Regions from separate parts of the Arthrobacter sp. 05L44 genome, predicted to be linked through region 2. Evidence: riboswitches for the same ligand, from Rfam matches in the RefSeq annotation. Region 2 holds a riboswitch; the other holds the start of a gene.

Region 1 (12,096 bases), on a different contig from region 2:
CTTCCTTGGAGAGCGCGACGACGGGTCCCAGGCCAGCGGAGTAAGGGTTGCCCTCGCGGGAAAGCTCGTTGCCGTAGAGCGGCATGCCGGCCTCCAGGCGCAGCGAGTCGCGGCATGCGAGCCCCGCCGGTGTCAACTCGCCGTCTTCGGCGATGGCGAGCAGCGCCTGCCAGAGGGCGGCGGCGTCGTCGTTCGGGACATAGATCTCGAAGCCGTCCTCGCCGGTGTACCCGGTGCGGGCCAGCAGCAGCTCCTGGCTCGTGCCGGCGACCATAAAGGGGACCTCGACGGCGGCGTAGTACTTCAGCTCCGTGACGAGCCCGTGCTGGGCGGCCGGGACCAGGCGGAGCAGGATTGCTTCGGCTTTGGGGCCCTGGACCGCGATGAGGGAGGTCTCGGCGGAGACGTCCTCCACCGTGACGTTGAAGTTGGCAGCCCGTTCGGCGAGCGCGGCGGCGACCACCTTGGCGTTGCCGGCGTTCGGGACGACGAGGAACTTCTCGTCGCCGCGGCGGTACGTGATGAGGTCATCGATGATGCCGCCGTCTTCCTGGCAGATCAGCGAGTATTTGGCCTTGCCCACGGCCATGGCGGAGAGTTTGCCGGCGAGGGCGTAGTCGAGGAACGCGGCGGCGTCCGGGCCGGTGACCCAGACTTCGCCCATGTGGGAGAGGTCGAACAGGCCCGCTGCGTTGCGGACGGCGTGGTGCTCGGCCAGTTCGGAGGTGTACTTCAGCGGCATCTGCCAGCCGCCGAAATCGGTGAAGGACGCGCCGGCCTTCTTGTGCTCTTCGTACAGAGCCGTGTAGTTCTCAGTCATCGGTGGCTGTCCTTAGTTGGCGGAGTCGGAGGTGGCGGAGTGGTCTGCGGTGTCCTCTTCGAAGGCTTCGAGGGGAGGGCAGGAGCAGATGAGGTTACGGTCGCCGGCAGCGCCGTCGATCCGGCCGACCGGCGGGAAGTACTTGTCCTGGCGGAGGGTGTGGACCGGGAACACGGCCTGCTCGCGCGGGTAGGCCCGGTCCCAGTCGGTGGACACGGCGGCCGCGGCGGTGTGCGGTGCGTTGCGCAGCGGGCTGTGCTCGACGGTGAATTCGCCGTGGGCCACCTGGTCGATTTCCTTGCGGATGGTGATCATGGCGGTGATGAACCGGTCGATCTCGCCGAGGTCCTCGGATTCGGTGGGCTCCACCATCAGGGTGCCGGCCACCGGGAACGCCAGGGTCGGGGCGTGGAAGCCGTAGTCGATCAGGCGCTTGGCGACGTCCTCGGCGGTCACGCCGGTCTTGGCCGTGAGTTCGCGCAGGTCCAGGATGCACTCGTGCGCCACCAGGCCGCCCTCACCGGTGTAGAGCACCGGGAAGAACTCGTTGAGCCGGGTCGCGATGTAGTTCGCGGCGAGCAGGGCGGACTTGGTGGCCTCGGTCAGGCCGGCCCCGCCCATGAGCTTCACGTAGGCCCAGGAGATCGGCAGCACGCCGGCCGAACCGTAGCGGGATGCGGAGATCGGGGTGCCGTCGGCGCCGTTGGCCGGGTCCGCGGCGTTGCCCGGCATAAAGGGTGCCAGGTGGGCCTTGGCTGCGACCGGGCCGACGCCGGGTCCGCCGCCTCCGTGCGGGATGCAGAAGGTCTTGTGCAGGTTCAGGTGCGAGACGTCGCCGCCGAACTGGCCAGGCTGGGCGAGGCCGACCAGGGCGTTCAGGTTGGCGCCGTCGATGTAGACCTGGCCGCCGGCTGCGTGGATGGCGTCGCAGACCTCGCGGACGTCGGCGTCGTAGACCCCGTGCGTGGAGGGGTAGGTGATCATGATGCAGGACAGCGCGTCGCGGTGCTGTTCGATCTTGGCGGTCAGGTCGGCGTGGTCGATCGTGCCGTCGGAGGCCGTGGCCACCACAACGACCTTCATGCCGGCCAGGACAGCGGACGCGGCGTTGGTGCCGTGCGCCGAGGCGGGGATCAGGCAGACGGTTCGCTGGGCGTCGCCGCGGGAGAGGTGGTAGCCGCGGATCGCGAGGAGCCCTGCGAGTTCGCCCTGGGACCCGGCGTTGGGCTGGATGGAGACCTGGTCGTAGCCGGTGATCTCGGTCAGCTGCGCCTCGAGGTCTTCGATCAGTTCGCGCCAGCCGGCGGTCTGGGACTCCGGGGCGAACGGGTGGATGGAGGCGAACTCGGGCCAGGAGATGGCTTCCATTTCGGCGGTCGCGTTCAGCTTCATGGTGCATGAGCCCAGCGGGATCATGGTGCGGTCCAGGGCCAGGTCACGGTCCGAGAGGCGCCGGATGTAGCGCAGCAGCTGGGTTTCGGAGCGGTGGGTGTTGAACACCGGGTGCTGCAGGTAGTCCGAGGTCCGTTCGACGGCGGAGTCCAGGGCGAAGCCGGTGGCCGCGGCGTCCTCGGCGACAGTGGCACCGAAGGCGGCGACGACGTCGGCGACGATTGCCGGCGTCGTGGCTTCATCAGCGGAGATACCGACGGTGTCGGCGTCGATGGCGCGCAGGTTGATGCCCTTGGCGTCGGCGGCGGCGATGATTCCGGCGGCGTTGCCCGGCACGGACACGGTGACGGTGTCGAAGAAGGAGGTGTGCAGCACGTCCAGGCCGGCAGCCTGGAGCGAGGCGGCGATGGTCTTGGCGTGGCCGTGGGTGGTCTCGGCGATGGCCTTGAGCCCGTCGGGGCCGTGGTAGACGGCGTAGAAGGACGCGACGATGGCCAGCAGCGCCTGGGCGGTGCAGATGTTGGACGTGGCCTTCTCGCGGCGGATGTGCTGCTCGCGGGTCTGCAGCGCCAGCCGGTAGGCGGGGATGCCGGCGTTGTCCTTGGAGACGCCAACCAGGCGGCCGGGCATGGAGCGCTCCAGGCCCTTCTGGACGGCCATGTAAGCCGCGTGCGGGCCGCCGAAGAACAGCGGCACACCGAGGCGCTGCGCGGAGCCGACGGCGATGTCGGCCCCCTGCTCGCCGGGAGGGGTGATCAGGGTCAGGGACAGCAGGTCCGCGGCCACGGTGACGAGGGCGCCGCGTTCCTTGGCCTCGGCAATGACGGCGGTGTGGTCGAAGACGCGGCCGGAGACGCCCGGCTGCTGCAGCACGACGCCGTTGATAACGCCCTTGGGCAGGCCCTTGGACAGATCGGCGACCTCAACTTCGAAGCCGAGGGCCTCGGCGCGGCCCTTGACGATCGCGATGGTCTGCGGGAGGCAGTCGGCGTCGAGGACGGTCTTGCCGTCGTGGGCGGCCTTGTTCTTGTTGGCCCGGCGCATCATCAGGACGGCTTCGGCAACGGCGGTGGCTTCGTCCAGGAGCGAGGCGTTGGCGATCGGCAGGCCCACGAGGTCCTGGACCATGGTCTGGAAGTTCAGCAGCGCCTCGAGCCGGCCCTGGGAGATTTCCGGCTGGTAGGGCGTGTAGGCGGTGTACCAGGCCGGGGCTTCGAGGATGTTCCGGCGGATGACGGCCGGGGTGACGGTGTCGAAGTAGCCCTGGCCGATCATCTGGACGGCGGTCTTGTTCTTCGAGGCCAGCGTGCGCAGCTCGGCGAGGACTTCCACTTCGCTGAGCGCTACGCCCAGCGCCAGGTCAGAATCCTGCCGGATGTCCTTCGGTACGGCGGTGTCCACAAGGTCGTTGACGGTGTCGTAGCCGACTGCCTTGAGCATGGCGGCGACGTCGGCCTGGCGGCGGGCGCCAATATGCCGGTCAACGAAGGACGTGGAGGCTGAGGTAACAGTCACTAGGAACTCCATAACTAAGGCGGCGCACGGTACGCCACATTGATTCGGGTTCCTCCCCGCTCTGTATTGGACCTGAGAGTTTCCGCGCAGCCGCTATGCGGGGCTCCGCTTGCACCGTCGGTGAGCACGTCGCGTCAGATAACGCACGTGCTACTTTCCAGAGTTGCCTTGCCGCGGCGGTACATGGGCCTGAGAGATTCCTGGGGAGGATTTGCTCCTACGGCGCCTGCTTGTACCTACTTGCAGAACTCTCCCGCCGCAGATCAAAGGCATATTCAATTGCTCGTGACCATAGTCACAGACTTATTGTCCTACGCCGGGGGCAAGGTCCGCAAACCAGTGACGCCGGAGCCGCGACATATACGGCCCCGCCCGTCAGCCGCGCAGCCGTTCGACGGCGGCCAGCAGGCTTTCGACGTCGCCCGCCATTTCCGTCGGCGCCCCGCCCGGTCCCCGGGCGAGCATCGCATTGAAGTACAGCCCGTCCCCCAGATAGAGAACGGGCTTGGCCATCGCGGGGCCGACGTCCGCCGCGAGGAGGGCCAGCCAGCTCGCCTGCACGCCTGCCATCCGTTGCAGGGTCTCGGCGTGTGCCACTTCGGCCAGCCGGGTGGCGGCCACAAAGACCCGGTCCAGTGGGGTGTCGGCCCACACCGAGGACTTGATGAAGTACGCGGCGGCCCCTTCGGGCGCAGCGGCCATGGCGGCGAGGTCGTCGGCGAGGAGCCGGTCCAGGCGCTCCAGCAGCACCGTGATCATGGCGTCCTTGGTGGGGAAATGGTACAGCAGACCGCCCTTGGAGACGCCGGCCAGCCTGGCTACCGCGTCGAGGGTGGCGGCCCGCTCCCCCTCGGTGATGAGCAGGGACTCGAAGGCGTCGAGGACGGCTTCACGGGCGACGGGTTTTCTGGCCATGGCTCCCATCATGCCCGGCGCACCGCCAATTTCTTAACTGTACCGTCCAGACGGTACAGTTATTCGATGACCGTCTCCTACCGCCCGTCGACCTCCGGTACCACCCGCGGCACCACCTCCGCTCCGCGCCCGGCGTGGCGCGACTGGCTGGCCCTGGCCCTGCTGATGTTTCCGGTGCTGCTCGTTGCCGTGGATAACACCGCCCTCACGTTCGCGCTGCCGGCGATCGCGCGCAGCCTGGACGCCTCCGGAGTGGAACTGCTGTGGATCGTCGACACATACCCCCTGGTCCTGGCCGGCCTGCTGGTCGCGATGGGTAGCCTGGGCGACCGGATTGGCCGCCGGCGGCTGCTGTTCATCGGCAGCGCCGGTTTCGCGGCAGTCTCCGCGGTGACAGCCTTCGCGCCCGCCGCTGAGTGGCTGATCGCAGGGCGGGCGGGGCTCGGCTTCTTCGGCGCCATGCTGATGCCGTCCACGCTGTCCCTGATCCGCAACATCTTCCCCGAACCCAACCGCCGGCGGCTGGCCGTGGCGGTCTGGGCCGCGGGGTTCTCCGGTGGCGCCGCGTTGGGGCCCATCTTCGGAGGGTGGCTCGTGGAACACCTCTGGTGGGGAGCGGTCCTGCTGGTCGCGGTGCCCATCATCCTGCCCCTGCTGGTCCTCGGCCCTGCCCTGATCCCGGAATCCCGGGACCCGAACCCCGGCCGGGTGGATCTGCCGAGCATCGCCTTGTCCATGCTCGCCATGGCCCCGGCGGTCTACGGCATCAAAATCCTGGCCACCGAGGGCATGGCAGCGGGACCGCTCGCCGCCCTTGGCGCCGGCCTGCTGATGGGTTACGCCTTCGTCCGCCGCCAGCGCCGGCTGGCAGCGGACGAGTCCGGCACTCCCCTGCTGGATCTGAGCCTCTTCGGCAACCCCGTGTTCAGCACCGCCATTACGGCCAACGTGCTGGCGCTGTTTTCCTACAACGGTTTTATCCTGTTCCTCGCCCAGCACCTGCAACTGCTGGAGGGGCAGTCGCCGTCCGAGTCCGGGATGGCCATGATCCCCGCACTGGTCGCCACTGTGGTGGCCGGGTTGCTGGTGGTGCCCCTGGTCCGCAAAGTCCGACCCGGCTTTGTGGTGGCCGGCGGCCTGGTCCTGAGCGCCACCGGCTACGGCCTGGTGGCCCTCGGCGACCACAGCGCCGGTCCCGGCATCCTGCTGGCGGCCCTGCTGGTGCTCTGCCTGGGCGTCGGAGCCGCCGAAACCATTTCCAACGACCTGATCCTGGGGTCCGTGCCGGCGGCCAAATCGGGAGCCGCGGCCGCCATTTCCGAGACCGGCTACGAGGTTGGCTCACTGCTCGGCACGGCCGTCCTTGGCTCCATCCTGACGGCGTCGTACCAGCACAACCTGCGGCTGCCGGCCGGCACTGCGGGGACGGCGCCGGCGGAGGCCACCGCGCGGGCCGGCGAAACCCTGGCGGGGGCTACGGAGCTGGCCCAGACCCTCCCCGGACCCGCGGCCGAGGCCGTGATGGCTGCCGCGCGGGCGGCGTTCGACTCCGGCGTCCACGTCACGGCCGCCATCGCCCTGGCACTGATGGCCGGCACGGCAGTGCTGGCCGCCGTCGTGCTCCGGAGGGTGCCGACGGCGGGCTAGCGGCCGCCGCCGTGCGCCCGGCGTTAAACGCCAGCGTCCGACGCCGGGAAACCCGGCGTCGGACGCTGCATGGGCGTAGGGCCCGAACTACTTCTTGGAGTCGGGGGTGGTGACGCTGGCGGTGGCGCGCATCGTCTCGGCGTTCACCATCCAGGCGTACTGCTCGAACTTGGCAATGAACTCGTGCAGCAGGTCCGCGGTGGTGGGGTCTTCCTCGTCGACCTCGTCGTGGACCTTGCGCATGGTGCCAACGGCGGCCTCGAGCGCGGCAACGATCTTGTCGATGGCGTCCTTGGTGTTGATCAGGCCGGTGGGGAATTCGGCGAGCGCGGTGGTCTTGGACACCGTGGAGCTGCGGCCGTCCGGGAGGGCATGGAGGGCGCGCATACGCTCGGCGAGGTCGTCAGCGAAGCCGCGGGCGGCCTCAATGATTTCATCCAGCTGCAGGTGAAGGTCGCGGAAGTTCGTCCCCACGATGTTCCAGTGGGCCTGTTTGCCCTGGACGTGGAGTTCGATGAGGTCCACGAGGACGGCCTGCAGGTTGCTCGTCAGGGTCGGTGTTGCTTTCATGCATCCTCCTTGATTGGAACGGCTGGTACGGCGTTATGCCTCAGACGCTACTCCAGGGAGGAGAGGGCTTTCGATGGTTCCGGCGGAATTTCACGATTAGCTTACTAAGTGTGCTTACTAAGCTGGCGGAAGGTCCTAGACTGCCTGGTTGGGCATGGGGCCCTGCGGGAAGAGTGCCCGGGTGATACCGCCGGCCGTGGCCTCGGACAGTTGTGCCAGGTAGTCGTTCCGGCGGCGCGGGGTGATGCGGGACTGGGGTTCGTAGCCCTGGTCCGGGTCATCGGCGTAGTGGGCCGTGAGGCCGTCACGCATCAGCCGGATTGCCTCGGCACGCTGCTGCGACACGGCAGCGTGCGTCGAGCCGAGTTCAGCGGCCAGGTCCTTGACGGTCCGGTCCCCGAAGTAGATTTCCTCCACTACGTAGCGCATCCGCTCCGGCAGGGATTTTACGGCGGCCCGGAGGTACTGGAGCCGTTCGTCCGCGAGGACGGAGCTTTCCGGGGACAGGGTCTCGGCGGCGAGTGTGTCGACGACGGCGTCGTCCAGCGGGGTGAGGGTGCGTGAGGCGTCCGCGAGTGCCGCCTCAACGACACTCTGCTGGACGCCAAGGGCGGACGCGATCTCGTCCACCGACGGGGTGCGGCCGAGGGCTGCGGCCAGGGTTTCCTGGACGGACATGGTCTCTTTGATCCGCCGGCGTGCGGACCGTGTGGCCCAGTCGCTGGCGCGCATTTCATCGGCGAAGGCGCCGAGGATGCGGCGTCGCGCGAAGGCGCCGAAAGGTACGCCCAGGTCAGGGTCGAAGGAGTCGGCCGACGTAATGAGGGCTACAGCCCCGGCCGACGCCAGGTCATCGCGCGAGAGGTGGGACGCCTTCGAGCACAAATCAGAGACGAGATAGCCAACCAGCGGAAGGTGCTGGGTAACCATCTCGTTGCGTTCCACGCGATTCAATAGTGTGTCCCCCCATGAGACGGATCAGGAGTTTTAAAACCCTGAGCGCCGCACCCGCAAACGGTCCCGTGCTCCCCCCATGGGAGACGGTGTTCGAAGCTCGGGCGCAGCACCCAGAACGAAACCTATCACCTGATCTGGAATCTGCGTGTACCCTCAGGGAAAAGCTTGGCGGAAAATGCGGAAAGCCGTAATTTGGCCGGGATGACAGGGGAATGGGGCCCATGGGTGCAGCGGATCTTTCGGCGGCGCTGTGGCAGGAGCGGCGGCAGCTGGAACTGCTCCTGTTCCGCCTGGAAACGCAGCGCCTGCACGTAGCGGCCGGCAACATCCACTGGATCGCGTTTACGGCGTCGGAAGTGGAGTCGGTCTTGGACCGGATGCGCTTCGAGGCCCTGGCCCGAAATGTCGAATCCGCGGCCGTGGCCGCTGAATGGGGCCTCCCGGCGCAAGCGACACTGCCTGAATTGATTGCCGCAGCACCTCACGGCTCGTGGCCCACGGTCCTGCAGGAACACCTCGACGGCCTGCGCAGTCTGCTCGTCCGGCTTGCCGGGGCAACCCGCGTCAACGAGGACCTGATCCAGGGCCTGCAGCCACCCCCGGCTGCCGCCGATCCTGCGGAGGCCCTTGAACAGTTGACGGTGGCCGGAAACATCGAGCGTGCCCTGGCCATCACGCGCCGCGCCACGCTGCCGCTGATGGTGCAGTACCTGGGCGACGACGCGAACTCGCACTGACGGCAGGGCTGCTGCGGCCCGGAGGTCCAGCCGCGCAGCCGGTGCCGTCAGGCGGCCAGGTTCACTCCGCGGAGGCGGCAGGTGCCTGCGGCAGCAGCCCGCGCAGGGCGTCCTCGGTGCCGGCGTCGGCCTCCGCACCCGCTTCGGCGGCCGCGAGGTTCGCGGCGGCGATGGCCTCGATGACTTCCCGGCGCTGGATGGGGACGCCGCGGGGTGCTTCGATGCCGATGCGGACGCCGTCGCCGCGGCCTTCCAGAACAGTGATGACGATGCCGTCGCCGATCATGATCTGTTCGCCCGGCTTGCGTGTTAGTACCAGCATTCTCTCAATCTACCCTTCGTGGCCGGGGGCTGCGGCCCACGGCGCAGGCACGGGCGCCGGCTGGCCGTCGATCCAGCCCACGGGCAGGCCCAGCGCATCGACGCTTTCGGGCGAACCGGTATCCGCGGCGCCCACGACGGCCACGGCCGTCACCTCAAGGCGGGCGCGCAGCAGGCTGACCCAGCGGGCCGTGTCCTCGTGCTTGCGGCCGGCATCCACCACGACCCAGAGCTGGTCCGGGGACAGCGCCGAGATCGCCTGCAGCCGCGCCAGGGTGTTGCGGGCCGTACCCAGGCCGAAGGCGGTGATCACCGTCTGTTCGGTCTCCACGGCATGGGCGCGGGCCGCCGTCGCGCTTTGGCGTCCGTCCAGGTGCAGGTGCCCGTAGGCGCTCAGCTGCCCCGCGGTGCGGACGTCGGCGCCGCCGGCCGCGATGGACATGGCCAGGGCCGTGTCCAGGGCGTCGTCGCCGAGTCCCACCAGCACCACCAGGTCACCGGTTCCGTTCAAGAGGGCCGGTACCGTTGCCCGGACCGGCATGGCGGGCCGCCCGGGCGACGCCGGAGCCTCCTGCCGCGGCGCCGGAACCGGAGGTTCGCTGTCGATGGCCACAGGGGTAACCCGCGGTACGGGATCGGGCTGGGCCGCTGCCGGCGGCCGGAGTCCCGAGCCGAGCTGGTCCAGCAGTTCGGCGAAGCCCGGCGACTCGGTGGAGACCCCGGGGGCTCCGCTCCGGTGCAGGGTCAGTTCGGCGGCGTCCGCCTCGGCCAGCAGGGCCGCGATGGCGTCGCCCTGCAGGGCGTGGCCAGGGGCGGCGACCCGAAGGCCGGCCGGAGCTTCCGGGGCCGGCCGGGCGTCGCGGGGTGCCCGAGGGCCGGCCGGCATGGCCGCGGGCTTCGCGGCGGGCCGGGCGTCAACCGGCCGGGCATCGGGCCGGGCGTCAGCCGGCCGTGCAGCAGTCTGCGCGGACTCGCCGTCGGCCAGGATGATGTCCGCCTCCGGCACCACCTCGCCGGTCACGACGTCGTGCTTGGGCTGGACCTCAACGATCGCCTCGAAGCGGTTGGCGGCGAAGAGCCCGGCGATGCCGGGGCTGATCACGCGTTCGGCGGAGACGATCCGGGCTGCGGGGCCGTACTGGGCCTCGGCCTTGCTGCGGATTTCCTCCAGCGAGGCTCCCTTAAGCCGATAGCGGTTCGGCATGGCGCACGACTCCTACAGTTTCGATCCGGACGTTGGCGGAAGTGACTTCCCGGTAGGACAGCACCGGGACGGACCCGGGCTGGGCACCGATGAGCCGGTGGATGGCCGGGCGCAGCGCCGGGGCGCAGACCAGGACGGCCTGCCTGTTCGCGGCGGCGGCGGACTCCACGGCGTTGTGGACGGAGCGGAGCACGGCGTCGAGCCTGTCCTGGCCCATCACGATCTGGCTGCCGCCCTCGGCAGGACGCATGTCCTCCAGCATGGACTGTTCCAGGACGGGGTCGATCATGATCACGTTCAGCACCGGGCCCTCCATGAACTTCGCGGTCAGGGCGGGGCCGAGGGCCTGGCGTGCGGCCTCCACGAGCGACTCCGGGTCCGTGGAGATCTTGGCCCGGAGGGTCAGGGCCTCGTAGATGCGGGCGAGGTCGTTGATGGGGACCTGTTCATCGAGCAGGCCCTGGAGCACCCGCTGCAGTTCGGCCAGGGACAGCAGTGCCGGGGTGAGTTCGTCGACGGCGGACGGGCTCTGCTTGCGGACACCCTCGGTCAGGACACGGACGTCCTCGCGGGAGAGCAGCCGGGCGGCGTGGCTGGTGACAATGGAGGACAGGTGCGTGACCAGCACGGAGACGCGGTCGATCACGGTGGCCCCCGTCATCTCGGCGTTGTGCCGCATCTCGGCCGGAATCCATTTCCCGGCGAGCCCAAAGACCGGCTCGATCATCGCCACCCCCGGCAGCGAATCCAGCGAATCGCCGAGGGCGAGCATCTGCCCTCCGGGGGCGGTGCCGCGGCCGGCCTCCACACCCGCGATCCGGATGGTGTAGGTGGCCGGCGGCAGGTCCACGCTGTCCCGGGTGCGGACCGGCGGGATGACCAGGCCCAGTTCCATGGCGATCTTGTGCCGCAGCGAACGGACCCGGGCCAGCAGGTCATCGGACGCGCCGGAGACCATGTCCACGAGGTCCGGGGCCAGCAGGATCTCCACGGGGTGGACCCGCATGTCCTCGAGCAGCTTCTCGTTGGGGTCCTGTTCCGGGGAGCTCAGGGCGGCGGCCTCGGCGTCGCGGGCCTTCTCGGCCTGCTGCTGGCTGGCCGCTGTCCGGCGCGAGGCGATGATCAGTCCCGCGCCGACCAGGACGAACGGGATGGGCGGCATCCCGGGGATGAGCGCCATGGCGATCGCGGCCACGCCGGCGATCAGCAGGGCGTTGGGTGATTGCAGCAGCTGCGTGGAGGCGGTCCGCCCCATGTCCGCTTCGGCGTTGGAGCGGGTCACGATCATGCCGGTCGAGACGGCCATCAGCAGGGCCGGGATCTGGGTGACCAGGCCGTCGCCCATGGTCAGCAGGCCGTAGGTGCTCAGCGCGTCGCCGATCTCCTGGCCGCGCTGCAGCATGCCGATGGCGATGCCGCCGACAAAGTTGATGATGATAATGATGATGCCGGCAATGGCGTCACCCTTGACGAACTTGGAGGCGCCGTCCATCGCGCCGTAGAAGTCGGCTTCGGCCGAGACCTCGGCCCGCCGCTCCCGGGCCTGCGTGTCGGTGATCAGGCCGCCGTTGAGGTCGGCGTCGATCGCCATCTGCTTGCCCGGCATGGCATCCAGGGTGAAGCGCGCCCCCACTTCGGCGACGCGCTCGGCGCCCTTGGTGACCACCACGAACTGGATGACCACCAAGATGAGGAAGACGACGGCGCCGATGATCATCGACCCGCCCACCGTCACTTTGCCGAAAGCCTCAATGACCTGGCCGGCGTAGCCGTTGCCTAGGACCAGGCGGGTGGAGGCGACGTTCAGGCCCAGCCGGAACAGTGTGGCCACCAGCAGCAGCGACGGGAATACGGAAAAGTCCAGCGGCTTCTTCACGAACATGCTGGTCAGCAGCACCAGCAGCGCCAGCAGGATGTTGCAGACGATCAGGAAGTCCAGCAGCGGCGCGGGCACGGGAACCACCAGCAGCAGCACAATGCCGACGATGCCGATAGGCACCGCAAGCCGGGCGAGCCTG
Region 2 (17,645 bases):
GCCGTCGTCGCTGCTCCGAAGACGCAGCCCTGGGGCGGGTACACGGGCTACTTCGCGGACCCTGACGGCTTCCGCTGGGAGGTCGCCTTCAACCCCACGTGGACGGTCGACGCCGGCGGCAAAGTCACGGTCTAGGCGCGGCCTCGGGCCGCCCGCCGCAGCCGTTCGCGCGACCGGCGGGGTGTCCCCTAGAACAGGCTGCCGACCGGTTCGATCAGCTCCGGGGAATCGTTCCGGACATTCCCGACGGCGGTGCCCACGGCGTCGATCCTCCAGCCCTCGGCGACGTCGTGCGCACCGGCCCGGACCAGCCCCACCAGGGCGGCGGCGTCATCGGCCTGCGGGTCCAGCCAGGTCGCCATGGTAGCCCGGTCCATTGGCAGCGGAACGCGGTCGTGCAGCGCTGTCAGTTCGGCGAGCATCCCGTCGGCGTAGCCCTCCGGCGGGGAGTCAGTGGTCAGGATCGACGTGGACAGCAGCCAGCGTTCCGGATCCCCCTCGGCCTTGGACGGGTCTTTCCACCATTCGTAGAGGCCGGCGAAGACCACCGGGGAGCCGTCCGCCGGGTGCACGTAATAGGGCTGTTTGCCGCGGCCCTCACCCTTCCATTCGTAATATCCGTCCGCCGGCACAGCGCAGCGCCGGGCGCGGGTGGCTTTCCGGAAGGCCGGCTTCTCCAGCACACTCTCACTGCGGGCGTTGATCATCTTGGAGCCGATGCCCGGATCCTTGGCCCACGAGGGAACCAGGCCCCAGCGGGCAATGTGCAGTTGCCGCACCGGTTCGCCGTCCACCAGCCGCTCCAGCAGGATGGGCACGTCCGCCGTCGGGGCCACATTCCACGACGGCGGGATGACCACCTCCTCCTCGAGTCCGGCGTCGAACTCGGCCAGAAGGTCCCCGACAGCCCGGGCCATCACGTAGCGTCCACACATGGCACCAGCATGCCATCGGGACCCGCCGTGCGGGAATAGGGCCTCCCGGGTTACGGTTGATCACAGTGACATCCGGCTTTGCCGGCAGAGGCGCTGCCAACTGCGCGCCGCCCACCAGCGTTGAGGAGAACTTCGTGGACTTCACCCCCGATTCCGGCACCATCACCATGTTTTCGACCACCTGGTGCGGTTACTGCAACCGGTTGAAGAAGCAGCTGGACGCCCAGGGCATCGGCTACACCGAGATCAACATCGAGGAAGTCGAAGGCACCGCCGAACTTGTGGAGAAGCTCAACGGCGGCAACCGCACCGTCCCCACCGTCCTTTTCCCGGACGGCACGGCAGCCACCAATCCCTCGGCGGCCGAGGTCAAGACCCGCCTCGCGGCCTAAGCCCCACCAGGACACCCACCACCACACCACCACGGCGCGGACTCCCAGCTAACCCCGGGATTCCGCGCCGTGCCGCATCCCGTCGCGGACGCGGTGATGAAAGGAGCTACCCATGGTCCACGAAGTCAAAGGCGCGGTTGTCCGCTCCAAGAACGCCCCCGTCACCCTGGAGACCATCCTGGTTCCGGACCCCGGGCCCGGCGAGGCCCTGGTGGATATCCTCACATGCGGGGTCTGCCACACGGACCTGCACTACAAGCAGGGCGCCATCAACGATGACTTCCCGTTCCTGCTCGGCCATGAGGCCACTGGGGTGGTCAGCGCGGTGGGGCCCGGCGTCACCGAAGTTGCCCCCGGTGACCGGGTTGTCCTGAACTGGCGCGCTGTCTGCGGCGAGTGCCGCGCGTGCCGCCGCGGCGAGCCGCAGTACTGCTTCAACACGCACAACGCCACCCAGAAGATGACCCTGGCGGACGGCACGGAGCTCACCGCGGCGCTCGGCATTGGCGCCTTCGCCGAGAAAACCCTGGTGGCCGCCGGACAGTGCACCAAGGTGGACGCCGACGCCGACCCCGCCGCCATCGGCTTGCTCGGCTGCGGCGTGATGGCCGGCCTCGGCGCCGCGATCAACACCGGCAACGTCGGCCGCGGCAATTCCGTGGCCGTGATCGGCTGCGGCGGAGTGGGCGTGGCGGCCGTGGCCGGCGCGGCCCTGGCCGGCGCCACCACTGTCATCGCAGTGGACATCGACGCCAAGAAACTCGATCGCGCCAAGGAACTCGGCGCAACCCACACCGTGGACTCCTCCGGGGTGGACCCCGTCGAGGCGATCCGCGAACTGACCGGCGGCTTCGGCGCCGACGTCGTGATCGACGCCGTCGGCCGCCCGGAGACCTACAAGCAGGCGTTTTATGCCCGCGACCTCGCCGGCACCGTGGTCCTGGTGGGCGTTCCCAGCCCGGAGATGACCCTGGAACTGCCGCTGCTGGACGTGTTCGGCCGCGGCGGCTCCCTGAAGTCCTCCTGGTACGGCGATTGCCTCCCGTCCCGCGACTTCCCCATGCTGATCGACCTGTACCGGCAGGGCAGGCTCGACCTCGACGCCTTCGTCACGGAGCGGATCACCATCGACCAGATCGAGGACGCCTTCGACAAGATGCACGACGGTGCCGTGCTGCGTTCGGTGGTGGAACTGTGAGCGGCGGAGCACTGCGGATCGACCGCCTGGTCACGTCCGGGACGTTCTCGCTCGACGGCGGCACCTGGGACGTGGACAACAACGTCTGGATCGTCGGCAATGACGAGGACTGCGTGGTGATCGACCCCGCCCACGACGCCGACGCCACCGCGGCCGCCGTCGCCGGCCGGAACGTCAAGGCCATCCTGCTCACCCACGGCCACGACGACCACATCGCAGCGGTCGGCGCCTTCCGCAGCCTGGTCAACGCCCCGGTCTACCTGAACCAGCAGGACTGGATGCTGTGGGACCGCGTCTTCCCCGGGACCGAACCGGAGCACGGCATCGACGACGGCGATACGTTCGAGGTGGCCGGCGCCCGCCTCGAGGCGCTGCACACCCCGGGCCACTCCCCCGGCTCGGTGAGCTTCTACCTGCCCGCGAAGGGAACCGTGTTCACCGGTGACACGCTCTTCCAGGGCGGTCCGGGCGCCACCGGCCGGTCCTACAGCGATTTCCCCACCATCATCGGTTCCATCCGCGACCGGCTGCTCACGCTGCCCGCAGACACCGTGGTGCGCACCGGTCATGGCGATCCGACGACGGTGCGCGCCGAGGCGCCGCACCTGGAGGAGTGGATAGCCCGCGGCCACTGACAGCGCCGCGGGCCGCCACCGCCGCCCAGTCGACTTCGACTAGCCCACTTCGACTTGCCCACTTCGACGAACACCGTGTCGTCGCGGTGGAACATACGGCGGCCCTCGAGGCCGTTGAAGCGGACCCACATCACCGCACCGTCCGGCGTCGACCCGTCCACTGTTCCCGGCCCCAGGTAACGGCCGCCGGCCGTAATCCGTACCGGCAGGCCGCGCGGCAGAGCTGCCCACGGCAGCCGCCGCCCGGGACGCGGGAGCTGCCCGGCGTCGCCCGCCGGCGCGGTCATGGCTGCCGCTCCACCGGCGCCGCCGTTCCAGAAGCCGCCGTTACGCCGGCGCCGGCGGCGGCGTACGGTTCCAGATTGTTGAATGTATAGAGGTGGACGCCCGCCAGGGCCGGCTGCGCCGCCGACAATTCGGCCACGAGGCGGCTGGGCGAGTAGTTGCCGCCGTCGAGGAGCCGCCGGGCCAGCGGGCCCTTGCGGCTGATGAACCGCAGGGACGGTCCCACCCCGATCTTGGTCGCCAGCGAAATGAGCTTGGTCCGGGGAACGGACCCGGCGACGCCGGCCCACACCGGAAGGGTAACGCCTTCGCGGCGGAGCAACTCGACATACCAGCTGATCCGGGCCGCCGAGAAGCACATCTGCGTCACCACGCTGGTAGCGAGGTGCTGTTTTTCCAGCAGCGCATCCAGCATGTAGAGCTGGCTTTGCCCGGGATGCCCTTCCGGGTACCCGGCAACGCCGGCGGACATGGCCCCGCCGGACAAATCGGCGATGTCCTCCAGGAGCCGTGCACTGTTCTGGTACGGGCCGGCCGGCTGCGCGGCATCACCGCCGACGGCAAAAACCTCGTTGATCCCGGCGGTTCGGCACTCGGTAAGGATGCCGGCCAGTTGCGCACGGCTTTCAAGGCTCCTCGCTGCCAGGTGCGGGACTACGCTGTGGCCGAGCCGGCGCAGCTGGACGGCCGTTTCCAGGGTGGGTTGGACACCGTGATGGGGAAGGCAGGTCACGGTCAGTGCCGTTCCCGGCGCGAGTCCGGCCTGGACTCTGGTGACGATGCCGGAGGTGGGAATGATTTCCAGCCGCGCTGGCAGTGTTGTGTCCGGCTGGGCGGGCGGGGCATGGGACGCGGTTGACAGAGGAAGGTGGGTCTTCACAGGGAACTCCAGAATTTGGGCAGGCGGGCGCGGGTCAGCGCAGGATGACGGTGCGGTTCCCTGAGAGGATGATGCGCCCCTCGGAGTGCCAGCGGACGGCGTTCGTCAGGGCCTTGCATTCGGCGTCCCGGCCCACGGCGACGAGGTCCTCCGGGGTATAGGTGTGGTCCACCTCGATGACCTGCTGGGCGATGATTGGCCCCTCATCCAGTTCCGAGTTCACATAGTGCGCCGTGGCCCCGACAGTCTTGACGCCGCGGGCGTAAGCCTGGTGGTAGGGCTTGGCTCCTTTGAAGCTCGGCAGGAAGGAGTGGTGGATGTTGATGGCCCTGCCGGCGAGCCTGGCCGTGAGGTTGTCGCTGAGGACTTGCATGTACCGGGCGAGGACCACCAGTTCCACGTTGTACGCCTCCACCAGGTCCAGGAGCGTTGCTTCTGCCTCCGGTTTGGTCGCGGGGCTGACGGGCACGTGGTGGAAGGGGATCCCGTGCCAGGTGACCAGGCCCTCGTGGTCCGGGTGGTTGGACACGACGGCGACAATCTCGACCGGGAGTTCACCGATCCTGGCGCGGAAGAGAAGATCGTTCAGGCAGTGCCCGTATTTGGAGACCATAACGAGGATCCGCTGCTTCCGGCCGTGGCGTTCCAGCCGCCAGGTCATCGCCCACTCGGCGGCGACCGGCGCGAAATCCTGCCGGAGCTCCTCGACGTCCGCCGCGGTGCCGGTTGAGACGAAGTGCACGCGCATAAAGAAGTGCTCCACGAGCCGGTCGCCGAACTGCTTGATGTCCACAATGTTGCAGCCGTGGTCCAGGAGGAATTTGGACACGGCGTTGATGATGCCGGGTGATTCGGCGCAGTCGAGGGTGAGGACGAACTCGGCGCCGGGCTCTTCCCGCTGTTCAGTTGCGGGGCCGCCGGGCTGTGGGGTTGCTGCGGTGCTCACTGGCTCTCCACCTTCCGGGATCCGGCAGCTTCATCCTGCTCGGACTGGAGTTCGGCCTTGAAGGCCTCGTAACGGGCCAGGTGCACCGGACGGCGGCGCAGGACCAGCCATGCGGCGCCGAGGATGATGAACCAGACCGGCGTCACCAGCAGGGCCGACAACGTGTCCGGCTGCGTGGTCAGCGTCCAGAGCACGAAGGCGAAGAAGGCGAAGACGACCCAGACCATGGGCACGCCGCCGGGCATCTTGAACTTCGAGGCATCGTGCAGCTGCGGGCGGCGCCTGCGGAAGGCCAGGTAGCTGGCCAGGATGATGGACCACACGAAGACGAAGCAGACGGCGGACACGGTTGTAACCATTTCGAAGGCCTTGCCGATGTTCTCCCCCGCGTACATCAGCACGACGCCGGAGAGCAGCAGCACGCACGAGAGGAACAAGGCGTTCTGCGGAACCTTGCGGCGGGACAGCGCTGCGAAGGGGGCGGGGGCGTCACCTTCCTGGGCGAGGCCGTAGACCATGCGGGAGGTGGAGTAAATCCCGGAGTTGGCCGAGGACATGGCCGAGGTCAGGACCACCAGGTTGACCACGGTGGCGGCGGCGCCGAGACCGGCCAGGGAGAACATGGCGATGAACGGGCTGTGTCCGGCGGCGAACTGGGTCCACGGCGTGACCGACATCAGGATGATAAGTGCGCCGACGTAGAACAGCAGGACACGGATCGGAATGGAGTTGATGGCCCGCGGCAGGTTTTTCTCGGGGTCCTTGGCCTCGGCTGCGGTGGTGCCGACCAGTTCGATGCCGACGAAGGCGAAGACGGCGATCTGGAAGCCGGCCACAAAGCCCATGAACTCGTTCGGGAAGAACCCGCCGTGGCTCCAGAGGTTGCTGAAAGTCGCCGGTCCGGCGTCGGAGCTGAACCCGCTGAAGATCATAAACAGGCCCACCACAATCAACGCCGCTATCGCGACGATCTTGATCAGCGCGAACCAGAATTCGGTCTCGCCGAAGGCCTTGACGGTGGTCAGGTTCAGCAGCAGCAGGATCGCGATGGTGACCAGGCCCGGAATCCAGAGGGGCAGGCCGGGCCAGAGCTCCTGGGAGTACCCGGCAATGGCAATAACGTCGGCAATGCCGGTGATCACCCAGCAGAACCAGTACGTCCAGCCGGTGAAGAAGCCCGCCCACGGGCCCAGCAGATCGGCGGCGAAATCGCTGAAGGACTTGTAGTGCAGGTTGGAGAGCAACAGTTCGCCCATGGCCCGCATGACGAAGAACAGCATGAAGCCGATGATCATGTAGACGAAAATGACCGAGGGGCCGGCCGCGGAGATGGTCTTGCCCGAGCCCATAAACAGGCCCGTGCCGATGGCGCCGCCGATCGCGATGAGCTGGATGTGCCGGTTGCTGAGCTGCCGCTCGAGGTGGGGAGCTTCAACCATGGTGGAAGGTGGTCGCTGAATCGTCATAAGGAACTCCATCGTTCAAGTGGCTGGTGCCACGATGATTCGGGTTCCTCCCCGCTCTGTCTTGGACCTGAGAGTTTCCGCGTACCTGCCCCCGCAGGAACCGCTTGCACCGTCGGTGAGCCGGGAAATGATCCGGCTGCTTTCCAGAGTTGCCTCGCCGCGGCGGTACGTGGGCCTGAGAGATTCCTGGGGAGGATTTGCTCCTACGGCGCCTGCTGCATGTACCGGCAGGACTCTCCCGCCGCAGATCATAGGCTTGTTTACTTATAGGGGGTGACGCGGCGCTGCGGAGGGTGGCTCCGGGCAAGAACGCGTCGTCATGGTTGCCGTGCCCTGGCTCGGGCCGGTAACCGCCAAACATGATCGCCGGGACCTCCTCGGAAGGATTGTCCGGCGGATTCAGTGTGGGATGGATCACGCCGGAAAGTCAAACCGCCGGATTTGTGACGCAGCCCGCGTTCCGGCGCTACCCGCCGGTAGGTCCTCCGGGCGGATAGCACCGGCCGGGCCGGAGGGGCCGCAGGGGCCGCAGGGGCCGGTGCCGGGCCGGGTGCTATTAGGATGTGGCCTATGAGCCATCACCCCAGCACGGAGCCCGGTATTTTCGCGGCGGATCTGCGGACGCAGTTCGACGCGTTCCTCGACGAACACCGGGCCGCGCTGCACGATTGCCTGGACGGAATGACCGAACAGGAGGCCCGCGCGTCCCTGGTCCCCTCCCGCACCACGCTGCTGGGGCTGGTCAAGCACGCCACGTTCGTGGAGAAGGTCTGGTTCGACGAGGCCATCACCCGCCGCAGCCGGCAGGACATCGGTATTCCGGCCACCCCGGACGAGTCCTTCATCCTGGCTGCCGATGACTCGATCGCCGGCGTCCAGGCCGCGTACCGGGAAGCCTGCGCCCAGTCGCGTGAGCGCGCCGCACCCCTGGGCCTGGACCACCTGGTGACCGGAAACAGGCGCGGCCCGCTGCCGCTGCGGTGGGTTTACCTGCACCTGTTGCGGGAACTGGCCCAGCACTGCGGGCACGCCGATATCCTGCGCGAACAGCTCCTGGCCGCCCGCCCAGCGTGAGCCGTCTCGGCCGTTAGGGCAGCAGGGCGCCGAAGTCGCCGTCGTCGAGCGTGGCGTACCGGGCGTAGGCGGCCAGTACGGCTGCCTCCACGGCGGGCACGTCCAGGCCCGGGACCAGGTCATCGGCGGCGCCGGCGGTGGCCGGGTCCCAGTCAAGGCCCAGCGCGGCGTAACTCGCCTCGAGGACTGCCCTGATGGGCGCGGAGTTCTCCACGATGATCACGGAGCTGAACAGCCAGCCGCCGGCCACCACTCGCTGGGCGGTGCCGACCAGCTTGATGGGGTGCTCCGGGACCAGGGGATCCCGGCCGTGGACACTGAATTCGCCCGGGCAGTACTCCCCCGGAATCTCGCCGACAGCGGCCGCCACCCCGGCGTCGCGCAGGGCCTGCGCCAGCAGCTCGCCGAAGAGGGAGAACCGGCCTTTGGCCCCGGCAATCGCGTCAGCATGGGGCTCCAGGTGGTCGATCACCAGGGTGCCCTCGTGGTACGCGGCGGCCCTGCCCCCGGCCTTCCGGACCAGCGGTTCGAAACCAAGTTCCCGGCAGGCCAGGGTGGCGGCGTCAAAGCCAGGCAAGTGGGTGTCACGCTGGCCGAACGCCACCGTGGGGGCGGGCCGGTAGAGCCGCAGCAGGGGGACCAGGGACCCGGTCTTGACCCGCTGCAGAAGGGTCAGGGCGAAGTCGAGGTCCGCCGCCGGGCCGAGGGAGTGATCCTGCCGGAACACCGTCAGGTTCCGGGGTCCCGCCGCGGCCTGCTGCATGTTGTTATGCTCCCTTATGGTCATTCTGCAATTCCTGGTGGTAGCCGCCGCGTTCGCCGTCATCGACGCCGTCTGGCTCAAGTCGATGAACAAGTTCTACCGCCGGCACTTGGGCCACCTGATGTCGGACAAGCCCCATCTAGGGTACGCCGTGGTGTTCTACGTGCTGTACATCGCCGGGATCCTCTTCTTTGCCCTCCGGCCCGCGCTCGACGGCGGCAGCTGGCTGACGGCGCTGGGTTACGGCGCCGCGCTGGGCGGCTTCGCCTATGCAACCTATGACCTCACCAACGCCGCCACCCTGAAAAACTGGCCGCTGGCGATCGTGGTCGCGGACATCCTCTGGGGCGCGTTCCTGACCGGCCTGGCCACCGTCGTCGGCTGGCTCGTTTTCCACTAGCCGGCGCCGCGGCCGCCGGTCAGCTCTTCCGCAGCGTCAGGATCTGTTCGGCTCGCCCGAACGGTCCCGTGAGGTCGTGCAGCACGGTGGAGGTCAGGCCGATGCCGTCCGTACCGAAGGAGACCTCGTTGTCCAGGCCAAGCCACTCGCCCTCGGGCCGCCGGTACATGTGGATCTGGAGGTCCAGGTTGGGGAACGCGTAGCTGCCCTTTCCCGGCGGAACCCGGGCGGCAATGCCGTTGGCCGTATCCACCAGTCCGATCAGCCGGGCGAGGTCGCTGCTGTCCGCCCGGTCGGTCAGCGGGTAGTCGGTGTGCAGCCAGACGGTTCCGGAACCGGCACGGTGCCCCTCGGCGATCCGCATGCTCAGGGAGGCGATGTACCCGCCGGGCCAGACCGTGGCGGCGTCGTACGGCTCGCAATTCTCCGGTGCCGGGATCCGCGGATCTTCAAACGCGGCGACAGCCGAGGTATCGGAGGTCACCATCCGCCAGGCCGTCGCCCGGATGGCCACGCGGCCGCCGGCAACCAACTCGGCCTGCAGCAGTTCGATGGTGCGGCCGGGGCGCAGCGTGGTGGTGGTGACCTCGAATTCGCCGCCGGGGATGAGGCCGAGGATCTCATAGCTGATGCGGGCCATGCGCATGTCATCGCGCGGCTCGTGCCGGGCCAGGCAGTCGGCCATAATGCCCGACGCCGGTGCCATGTGCTGTTCGTGCTCGTTCCAGGCGCCCTGGGCGTGGACGGTGGAGCGGAAACGCCCGCCGCCGAGCACCTCGTAGTAGAAATCGCCCTCGGCCAGCACCGGTAATTCAGCAGTCAACGTCGACCCTTTCGCAGCAACAATCAGAGAATCCCCACCACCCTATCGCCTCCTCCCCCGGCCGGACTGGGTAGACTCGGGATCAGGCTTACCCCGACTATCGTGCGAAGAGGTGCTCCCCCTGATCCGAGTAATCAGCTACAACCTCCGGAAACACAAGGCCAGCGGCGAACTGGAAGCCCTGGCCAGCGGCTATGCAATCGATGCGCTCTGCCTCCAGGAGTGCGACACCGAAGACCTGCCGGACAGCATCGGCGACCTTCAGCTGGCGGACGCCACGCGAGGCAACCGGCTGGGCCTGGCCATCTACTACCGCCAGGACCGTTTCACCGCCTACGAGACCAAGACCTTCGCGCTGAAGAAATCCCTGCACGACCGGGTCCTGGCACCAGCACACGAACGGCTGATCGGCACCCGGGTGGTGGACAACCAAACAGACCATGACCTGGTGATCGCCTCCTTCCACGCCGCGCCGCTTACGGCCTCGAACTCCCTGCGCCGGAACCAGATCCACGCCGCGCACGGGGAACTGCTGAGCATGGGCGGCGGGCCGATGACGCTGATGGTGGGCGACTTCAACTATCCGTTCTTCACCAAGTACCTGACGGAGCAGATGAAGGACGCGGGCTACGAACTCTCGCTCAGCGACCGGAGGACCTACACCCGGTACAAGGTGTTCAAGGGCCACTTTGATTTCGCCACGTCCCAGGGCCTGATGATTGACAACGTCGAAACGCTGCCCCGCGGCGCCTCCGACCACCTGCCCATCCTCATCACGGCGGAGTACGGGCAGGACGCCAAGGGCGCCACCGGGGTGAGCGGCGCGGCCTGAGCCACTCGGGCTGCTAAACACCCGGTTAACTGTTCATGAACGGGCCAACAAACGGCCCGGACCCGTGATCTTTTCGTGATCTACTTTTGGGCGTGAACTTAACTCGACGTCACTTTATGACCGCCGCCCGGACCGTCGCGGCCACCGCCCTCGCCACCGGGGGCGCGGCCCGTGCGGCCCAGACGGCAGCGGCCCTGCCGACGCCGGCAGGCTCCGGAATCGAGCACATCATCGTGGTGATGATGGAGAACCGCTCCTTTGACCACTTCCTGGGCTGGATGCCCGGCGCGGACGGCAAACAGTCCGGGCTCAGCTTCACGGACCGCTACGGGATCCCGCATGCGACCCATCACCTGACGGACTTCCAGGGCTGCGGCCATCCTGACCCGGACCACTCCTACGAGGGCGGCCGGATCCAGTACAACGGCGGCAAGAACAACGGCTGGCTCCTGGCCGGCGAGAACGACGAGTTCGCCGTCGGCTACTACGACGCCGCCGACCTCGACTTCTGGCGGCAGGCCGGCCCGGACTGGACCGTCTGCGACCGGTACTTCGCGGCGACCATGGCCGAGACCTATCCCAACCGCTTCTACCAGCACTCCGCGGCCACGGACCGGATCCATAACTCGACCGTCACGTCCACCCTGCCCACCATCTGGGACCGGCTGGCCGCCGCCGGCGTCGCCGGCAAGTACTACTACGGCGACATCCCCTTCACCGCGCTGTGGGGCACCAAGTACCAGGGCATCTCACACCACTACTCGGAGTTCCTCACGGACTGCTCGGCGGGGACGCTGCCGGCGGTGTCGTTCGTCGACCCGCGGTTCACCGACGAGGGCTCCGGCACCTCGGGTGATGACCACCCCCACGCGGACATCCGCTCCGGCGAGACGTTCCTCGCCGAGGTCTACAACGCTGTCACCAGCGGACCGAGCTGGGCCAACACTCTGCTGGTGGTCAACCACGACGAGTGGGGTGGCTTCTTCGACCACGTCGCACCGGCCGCCGCCCCCGACACCAGCGCCGCCACCGCGCTGCGCGGCTTCCGGGTCCCCTCCGTGGTGATCTCCCCGCGTGCCCGGCGCCGGTACGTGGCGCACGACGTCTACGACCACACCTCGGTCCTCAAGGCGATCGAATGGCGCTGGAACCTGCCCCCGCTGACCCCGCGCGACACCGCGGCCCGCAACATCGCCGAAGTCCTGGACTTCGGGACACCGCCCAACCTGGCCGCCCCCAAGTACCTCGTGCCGCCCTTCGCCGCCGGGCCGGCCTGCACTCCCGTAGGACCGCCGGCGGCCGAGGAATGGTCCGGCCTGAAACAGAAAGCCCTCGCCGACGGATGGAAGCTCCCGTGAACACCACCACCGCACCGCCCGCCACCGCGCAGCCCCGCGGCCGCAGCCGCCGCTACCTCCGGAGGGCCGCTGCGGCCGCGCTGGTGCTGCTCGGCGCCGCGGCACTCAGCTACGGGCCCCCGTCCGCGACGGCAGGCACACCGGCAAACGCCGCGGCTCCCGCAACGGCCGCCGCAGGCAGTTACCTGCCCGGCGCCAAGCACGTCTTTGTGATCAACCTGGAAAACAAGGGGTATGACGAAACATGGGGACCGGCGTCGGCCGCGCCCTACCTTTCGCAGACGCTCCGGAGCCAGGGTGTGCTGTTGAACCAGTACTTCGGCACGGCCCACAACTCGCAGCCCAACTACGTGGCCCAGATTTCCGGGCAGGGCCCAAACCCCCAGATGCAGGCCGACTGCCAGAGCTACACGCCGTTCACCGGCACCGGCACGGCCAGCCCCGGCCAGGCCGTGGGTGACGGGTGCGTCTTCCCGGCCAGCGTGCCCACGGTCGCCGGCCAGCTGAAGGCCGCCGGCAAGACGTGGAAGGGATACATGGAGGACATGGGAACCCCGTGCCGGCACCCCGCCCTGGGCGCCGTTGACGACACCCAGAAAGCCAAAGTCGGGGACCAGTACGCGGCCCGCCACAACCCCTTCGTCTACTTCGCCGGGATCACGGGCTCGCCCGATTGCGCTGCCAACGACGTCGACCTCACATCCCTGAAAACGGACCTCGCCTCCGCCGCCTCCACCCCAAACCTGTCCATGATCACCCCCAACCTCTGCCACGACGGCCACGACTCCCCCTGCGTCGATGGACAGCCGGGCGGCCTGGCCAGCGCCGACGCGTGGCTCAAGCAGTGGGTGCCCGCCATCACCTCCTCCCCCGCGTTCAAACAGGACGGGGTCCTGGTGATCACCTTCGACGAATCGGACGGACCGCAGAGTGACGCCAGTGCGTGCTGCGGCGAGGGCCCGGGACCGAATTCCGCGCTGCCGGGCATCACGGGCCCCGGCGGCGGCCGGGTGGGCGCACTGGTGCTCTCGCCCTTCACCAAGGGCGGCACCTGGTCCACCACGCCCTACAACCACTACAGCCTGCTGGCCAGCATCCAAGACACCTTCGGCCTGCCGTACCTGCCCCCCCCACCACCGAGCCGGAGGATTCGATGACTGGACCTGCCCCTGAGGACCGCCTAGCACCACCCAGCTTCCCGGTGGGCCCGCCCGCCGCCGGGCTGCGCTTCCGGGCACTCCCGCAGGTCCGCCACTGGCTCCTGGTGGGCCTGCTCCTTTGCGCCGCCGTGATCGCCCTGGGCCTGACCGTTCAGCTGGTGCCGGGCGACACCCAGGCCGAGCTAAGTGTGGACCAGGGCCTCAGCCAGCACCACGCCGCGGCGCTGACCGCGCTCGCCATGGGCATCAGTGTGCTGTTCGGCCCGCTGCCCGGGCTGGTGCTGATCGGCGCCATCGCGCTCTGCGTCCTGCTGTTCCGCCGCGACCTCGTCACGGCTGTGGCGTTCGGCCTGGTTGCCTGCTCCGGCTGGGCGGCGAGCGAGGTCTTCAAACTCCTGATCGCCCGCCACCGGCCCGATCAGGCCCAGCTGTTCGATCCGCTGGCCCCCGAGTCAGGAACGGACAGCTTCCCCTCCGGCCACGTCTCCTTCGCCGTCGCCCTCGCCTTCGCGCTCTACTTCCTGGCCCGCGGCACCCGCTGGTCCAAGGTGGCCGCCTACGCCGGCGCCGCCATGGCCCTCGTGGTTGCCTGGTCACGCCTATACATCGGGGTCCACTACCCCACTGACGTCACAGGCTCGTTCCTGGCCGCAGGAGCTGCAGTCGTTCTGCTCTCCGGACTCTGGAACCGCTTCGCGCCGCGGCTTGTCGACAGGCTGCCCGCCGCCGTCGTCCGCGCACACCGACCCTAAGGACGTGACCATGCACAGCATTTTGACCACCGGGCTGGCCCCGGCCCTGGCGGCCGCGGCCGGCACGCCGTCCCTGCTGGACCCGGCCAGCCTGCTCGCCGGGCTCGGACCCGCCGCCCTCGGCGTCATCGCCGCCATGGTGTTTGTGGAGTCCGGCGTCCTGTTCCCGTTCCTGCCCGGCGATTCCCTGCTCTTCACCGCCGGACTGCTGCACCAGCAGCTCCACCTGACATTGCCCGTGCTGATCGGCGTCGTCACCGCTGCCGCCGTGGCGGGCGACCAGGTCGGCTACATGCTGGGGCGCACCTTCGGCCGACGGTGGTTCAAAGATGACGCACGGATCCTCAAGACCGCCCACCTGGCAACCACCGAGGAGTTCTTCCGCCGGCACGGTGGTGCCGCCGTCGTACTTGCCCGGTTTGTGCCCATGGTCCGGACGTTCGCCCCGCTGACGGCCGGCATCGGCCGCTACGGGTACAAGGCCTTCACGCTCTGGAACATCGTCGGGGCGTTCGCGTGGGCGGTGTCCGTGACCCTGCTCGGTACCTGGCTGGGCCACTACGAGATCATCGCCAAGAACATCGACGTCATCGCCGTCGTTATGGTCCTCGTCTCGGTCGTTCCCTGGATCATCCAACTGCTCAAGCGCCGCCGCCAGAACCGGCGCGACGCCGCGGATGCCGGTGGCACGCCGGCCGCGGACGGCGGCGACACGGGCGACGTCGAACCCAACCGGGAGCTGGCCGCGAAAGAATAGCCGCATGACAGTCACTGACCGGCCCGCCCTCCTGCTCGTCGAGGACGACCCCGTCCTGGGACCGCTGATCGCCGAACTGCTGGAACCGGACTACCGCGTGCGCCTGGCCGCCAACGGCCAGGACGGCCTGCACCTGGGCCTCACCGAGCCGTGGGACGTGCTGGTGATCGACCGCGGCCTGCCCGGGATGGACGGGATAGCCGTGATCGCGGCCCTGCGGTCCAAGGGAATCGCCACGCCCATCCTGATCCTGACTGCGCTGGCGGAGCCGGACGAGAAGGTCCGCGGGCTGGATGCCGGCGCCAACGACTACGTCACCAAACCCTTCGACGCCGGCGAGCTGGCCGCACGGCTGCGCGCACTGACCCGCAGCTACGCCCCGGCCGGCGGGCCGGTCACCATCGGCGGCTGGGAGCTGGACCCGTCCTCGCGCACTGTCCGCTCGGTGTACGGCGGGCTGGTGTCGCTGACGGCGAAGGAATCCGAACTCCTGGCAGCCCTGGCCGCCGAACCCGGCCGGGTGTTTACCCGCGACGAGCTCTTGGCCGCCCTGTTCGACCCCACGGACCAGCCCGGAGTGATCGACACCTACGTCCACCACCTCCGCCGCAAGATCACCCGGTCCGTCATCCGGACCGTCCACGGCGTCGGCTACCAGATCGGCGACGCCGATGACTAAGGAAGAGATGACACCAGGACCATCGCGCGGTGGAACCCCGGACCAGTCCACCCTGCGCAGGGCATCCCTGAAGGTGGCTGTGCGCATCAGTGCTGCCTGCGCCGTGATGGTCCTGGGCCTGCTCGCCGTAGCCGCCCTGTATCTGATGAACAAACTTGCCCGGCCGGAGCTGGTGCCCCCGGGCCCTGGCGGCACAACCTACGCCTACCTGGACTCGAAGGACCTGCTCGAGGCCATGATCGTTGCCGGAGTCGCCGGCATCGCGCTCGCCGGGCTGGTGGGGTGGCTCAGCGCCCGCAGCGCCATCCGGCCGCTGGGCGAAGCCCTGGCCCTGCAGCGCAGGTTCGTCCAGGACGCCAGCCACGAACTCCGCACCCCGCTCGCCATCCTGGATACCCGCATCCAGCTGGCGCAGCGCGGCGCAGAGCCGGAGTCAGCGGCGGCCAGGCAGCTGGCCCGGATCCGAGAGGACGCGGCAACACTCACCGGGATCGTCAACGAACTCCTGCTGGCGGCCACGGCCGACACCCCGGACCCGGCCGCCGAACCGGTGGATCTGGCCGACGTCGCGGCCTCCGTCGCCGAGAGCCTCGAGCAGCTGGCGGCCGCCGGCAACGTCAGCGTGGATTTCTCCGCCGTCGACCGTCCGCACGCCCGGATCGAACGGAACGCGCTGCGCCGTGCGGTGCTGGCACTCGCGGACAACGCCCTTGCCCACACTCCCCCGGGCGGCCGGGTCTCCATTTCAACCGAGGCCACGCCGCACCAGGCTGTTATCACCGTGGCGGACACCGGGACGGGGATCACCGGCGTCGATCAGGAGCGCATCTTCGACCGTTTTGTCCGGACGCCCGGGTCCGACGGCGCCGCACGCCAGCGGAGCTTCGGCATCGGCCTGTCCCTGGTCCGTGAAATTGCCATGGCTGCCGGCGGCACCGTTGAGGTTGCCCGGACGGGGGCCGACGGAACGGTTATGCAGATCATCCTTCCCCCGGCCGCACCCTAACTCCGACGCCGGGGCGCCCAGACGCGGGCACCCGAACGTCCGCGGGGCTACTCTCATTCCATGGCGAGAGAATGCAGGACGCGTGCCAGCCGGGCAGGCACCGGATGACGTTCCTGTCCCTGTCGCTGATCGCGGTGGTCGCGCTGGCCGGGCCGCTCCTCGCATTGCCGGCCCGCTGGCGGCTGCCCGTTGTCCTCGGCGAGCTGCTCGCCGGCGTGGTGATAGGCCGGACCGGCTTCTCCCTCGTCGATCCCGAAGACCCCACCCTCAGCCTCTTGGCCAGCATCGGCTTCGCACTGATGATGTTCGTCGCCGGAACCCACGTCCCGGTCCGGGACCCGGAAATCCGAGCGGCCCTGGGGAAGGGGTCGGCCCGGACCGCGCTGGCGGCCGCGGCGGCAGTGATCGTCGGCACGGGGGTGGGCCTGGCGTTCGGCACCGGCCATGCCCCGTTGTACGCCGTGCTCCTGGCGTCCTCGTCCGCGGCCCTGGTGCTCCCGATCGTCGACTCACTGCGCCTGCGCGGACCGGACGTCGTCGCCACGACAGCCCAGGTGGCCATTGCCGACATCGCCTGCATTCTCGCCCTGCCGCTGGCGGTGGACCCGCCGAATGCAGGACGCGCCGCCCTGGGGGCGCTCGCGGTGGGAGCCGCCGCCGTCGCCCTCTTCTTCGTGCTGCGAGCCCTGGAGCGAAACGGGACCCGGCAGCGGATGCACCGGTTGTCCGAGGACCGCAAGTTTGCCCTGGAGCTGCGGATCCAGCTGGCACTGCTGTTTGCCCTGGCCGGAGTGGCGAGCTTCGGCCACGTATCGGTGATGCTGGCGGGGTTCTCGTTCGGACTGGTGGTCTCCGCCGTCGGCGAACCCCGGCGCCTGGCCCGCCAGCTTTTTGCCGTGAGCGACGGCTTTCTTGGCCCCATCTTTTTCGTCTGGCTGGGCGCTTCCCTTAACCTGCGTGACCTCGCCGGGCATCCGGACATGGTCCTCCTGGGATTGTCGCTGGGGATCGGCACCCTTCTGCTCCATGCCGGCCTCAGGGTGTTCGGAATGCCGCTGCCGCTCGGCGTACTCTCCGCCGCCCAGCTGGGTGTGCCGGTGGCGGCAGCCAGCATCGGCACACAGCTCCATGTCCTGCAGCCCGGAGAGAACGCGGCCCTGCTCCTGGGCGCGCTGGTGACTATCGCCACGAGCGCTTGGGCGGGATCGCGGGCCGCCCGGGACTTCGCCCCGCCGTCCGGCGCCGCAGCCGTCGGCTAAGCCAGCGGAAACCGGAGGTGCGAAACGCGAAAACGTGCACCCTGG

Evidence for each region. A riboswitch is a leader RNA that binds a small molecule or an ion and turns the genes downstream of it on or off. The one in region 2 is predicted to bind glycine.
Region 1: linked by a shared signal. The riboswitch ahead of gcvP (aminomethyl-transferring glycine dehydrogenase) and the one ahead of cycA (D-serine/D-alanine/glycine transporter) in region 2 are both predicted to bind glycine.

The regions. Positions count from the first base shown of each region.
Region 1 is NZ_JBFTNS010000004.1:189,715-201,810, forward strand. Features, by position in the region: gene gcvT (glycine cleavage system aminomethyltransferase GcvT) at 1-820, opposite strand, end outside; gene gcvP (aminomethyl-transferring glycine dehydrogenase) at 833-3,739, opposite strand; glycine riboswitch at 3,779-3,893, opposite strand; glycine riboswitch at 3,895-3,993, opposite strand; gene AC1DHY_RS11155 (TetR/AcrR family transcriptional regulator) at 4,103-4,642, opposite strand; gene AC1DHY_RS11160 (MFS transporter) at 4,709-6,289, shown strand; gene AC1DHY_RS11165 (Dps family protein) at 6,377-6,859, opposite strand; gene AC1DHY_RS11170 (sigma-70 family RNA polymerase sigma factor) at 6,995-7,813, opposite strand; gene flgN (flagellar export chaperone FlgN) at 8,038-8,553, shown strand; gene AC1DHY_RS11180 (carbon storage regulator) at 8,615-8,875, opposite strand; gene AC1DHY_RS11185 (hypothetical protein) at 8,885-10,078, opposite strand; gene AC1DHY_RS11190 (flagellar biosynthesis protein FlhA) at 10,056-12,096, opposite strand, start outside.
Region 2 is NZ_JBFTNS010000002.1:188,839-206,483, reverse strand. Features, by position in the region: gene AC1DHY_RS06235 (VOC family protein) at 1-135, shown strand, start outside; gene AC1DHY_RS06230 (SOS response-associated peptidase) at 189-935, opposite strand; gene AC1DHY_RS06225 (mycoredoxin) at 1,070-1,327, shown strand; gene AC1DHY_RS06220 (S-(hydroxymethyl)mycothiol dehydrogenase) at 1,440-2,525, shown strand; gene AC1DHY_RS06215 (MBL fold metallo-hydrolase) at 2,522-3,160, shown strand; gene AC1DHY_RS06210 (methylenetetrahydrofolate reductase) at 3,444-4,325, opposite strand; gene purU (formyltetrahydrofolate deformylase) at 4,360-5,271, opposite strand; gene cycA (D-serine/D-alanine/glycine transporter) at 5,268-6,737, opposite strand; glycine riboswitch at 6,891-6,988, opposite strand; gene AC1DHY_RS06195 (DinB family protein) at 7,308-7,811, shown strand; gene AC1DHY_RS06190 (lipoate--protein ligase family protein) at 7,825-8,574, opposite strand; gene AC1DHY_RS06185 (DUF2177 family protein) at 8,591-8,974, shown strand; gene AC1DHY_RS06180 (thioesterase family protein) at 8,994-9,797, opposite strand; gene AC1DHY_RS06175 (endonuclease/exonuclease/phosphatase family protein) at 9,922-10,629, shown strand; gene AC1DHY_RS06170 (alkaline phosphatase family protein) at 10,722-11,987, shown strand; gene AC1DHY_RS06165 (alkaline phosphatase family protein) at 11,984-13,144, shown strand; gene AC1DHY_RS06160 (phosphatase PAP2 family protein) at 13,141-13,899, shown strand; gene AC1DHY_RS06155 (DedA family protein) at 13,910-14,656, shown strand; gene AC1DHY_RS06150 (response regulator transcription factor) at 14,661-15,335, shown strand; gene AC1DHY_RS06145 (sensor histidine kinase) at 15,343-16,341, shown strand; gene AC1DHY_RS06140 (cation:proton antiporter) at 16,446-17,600, shown strand.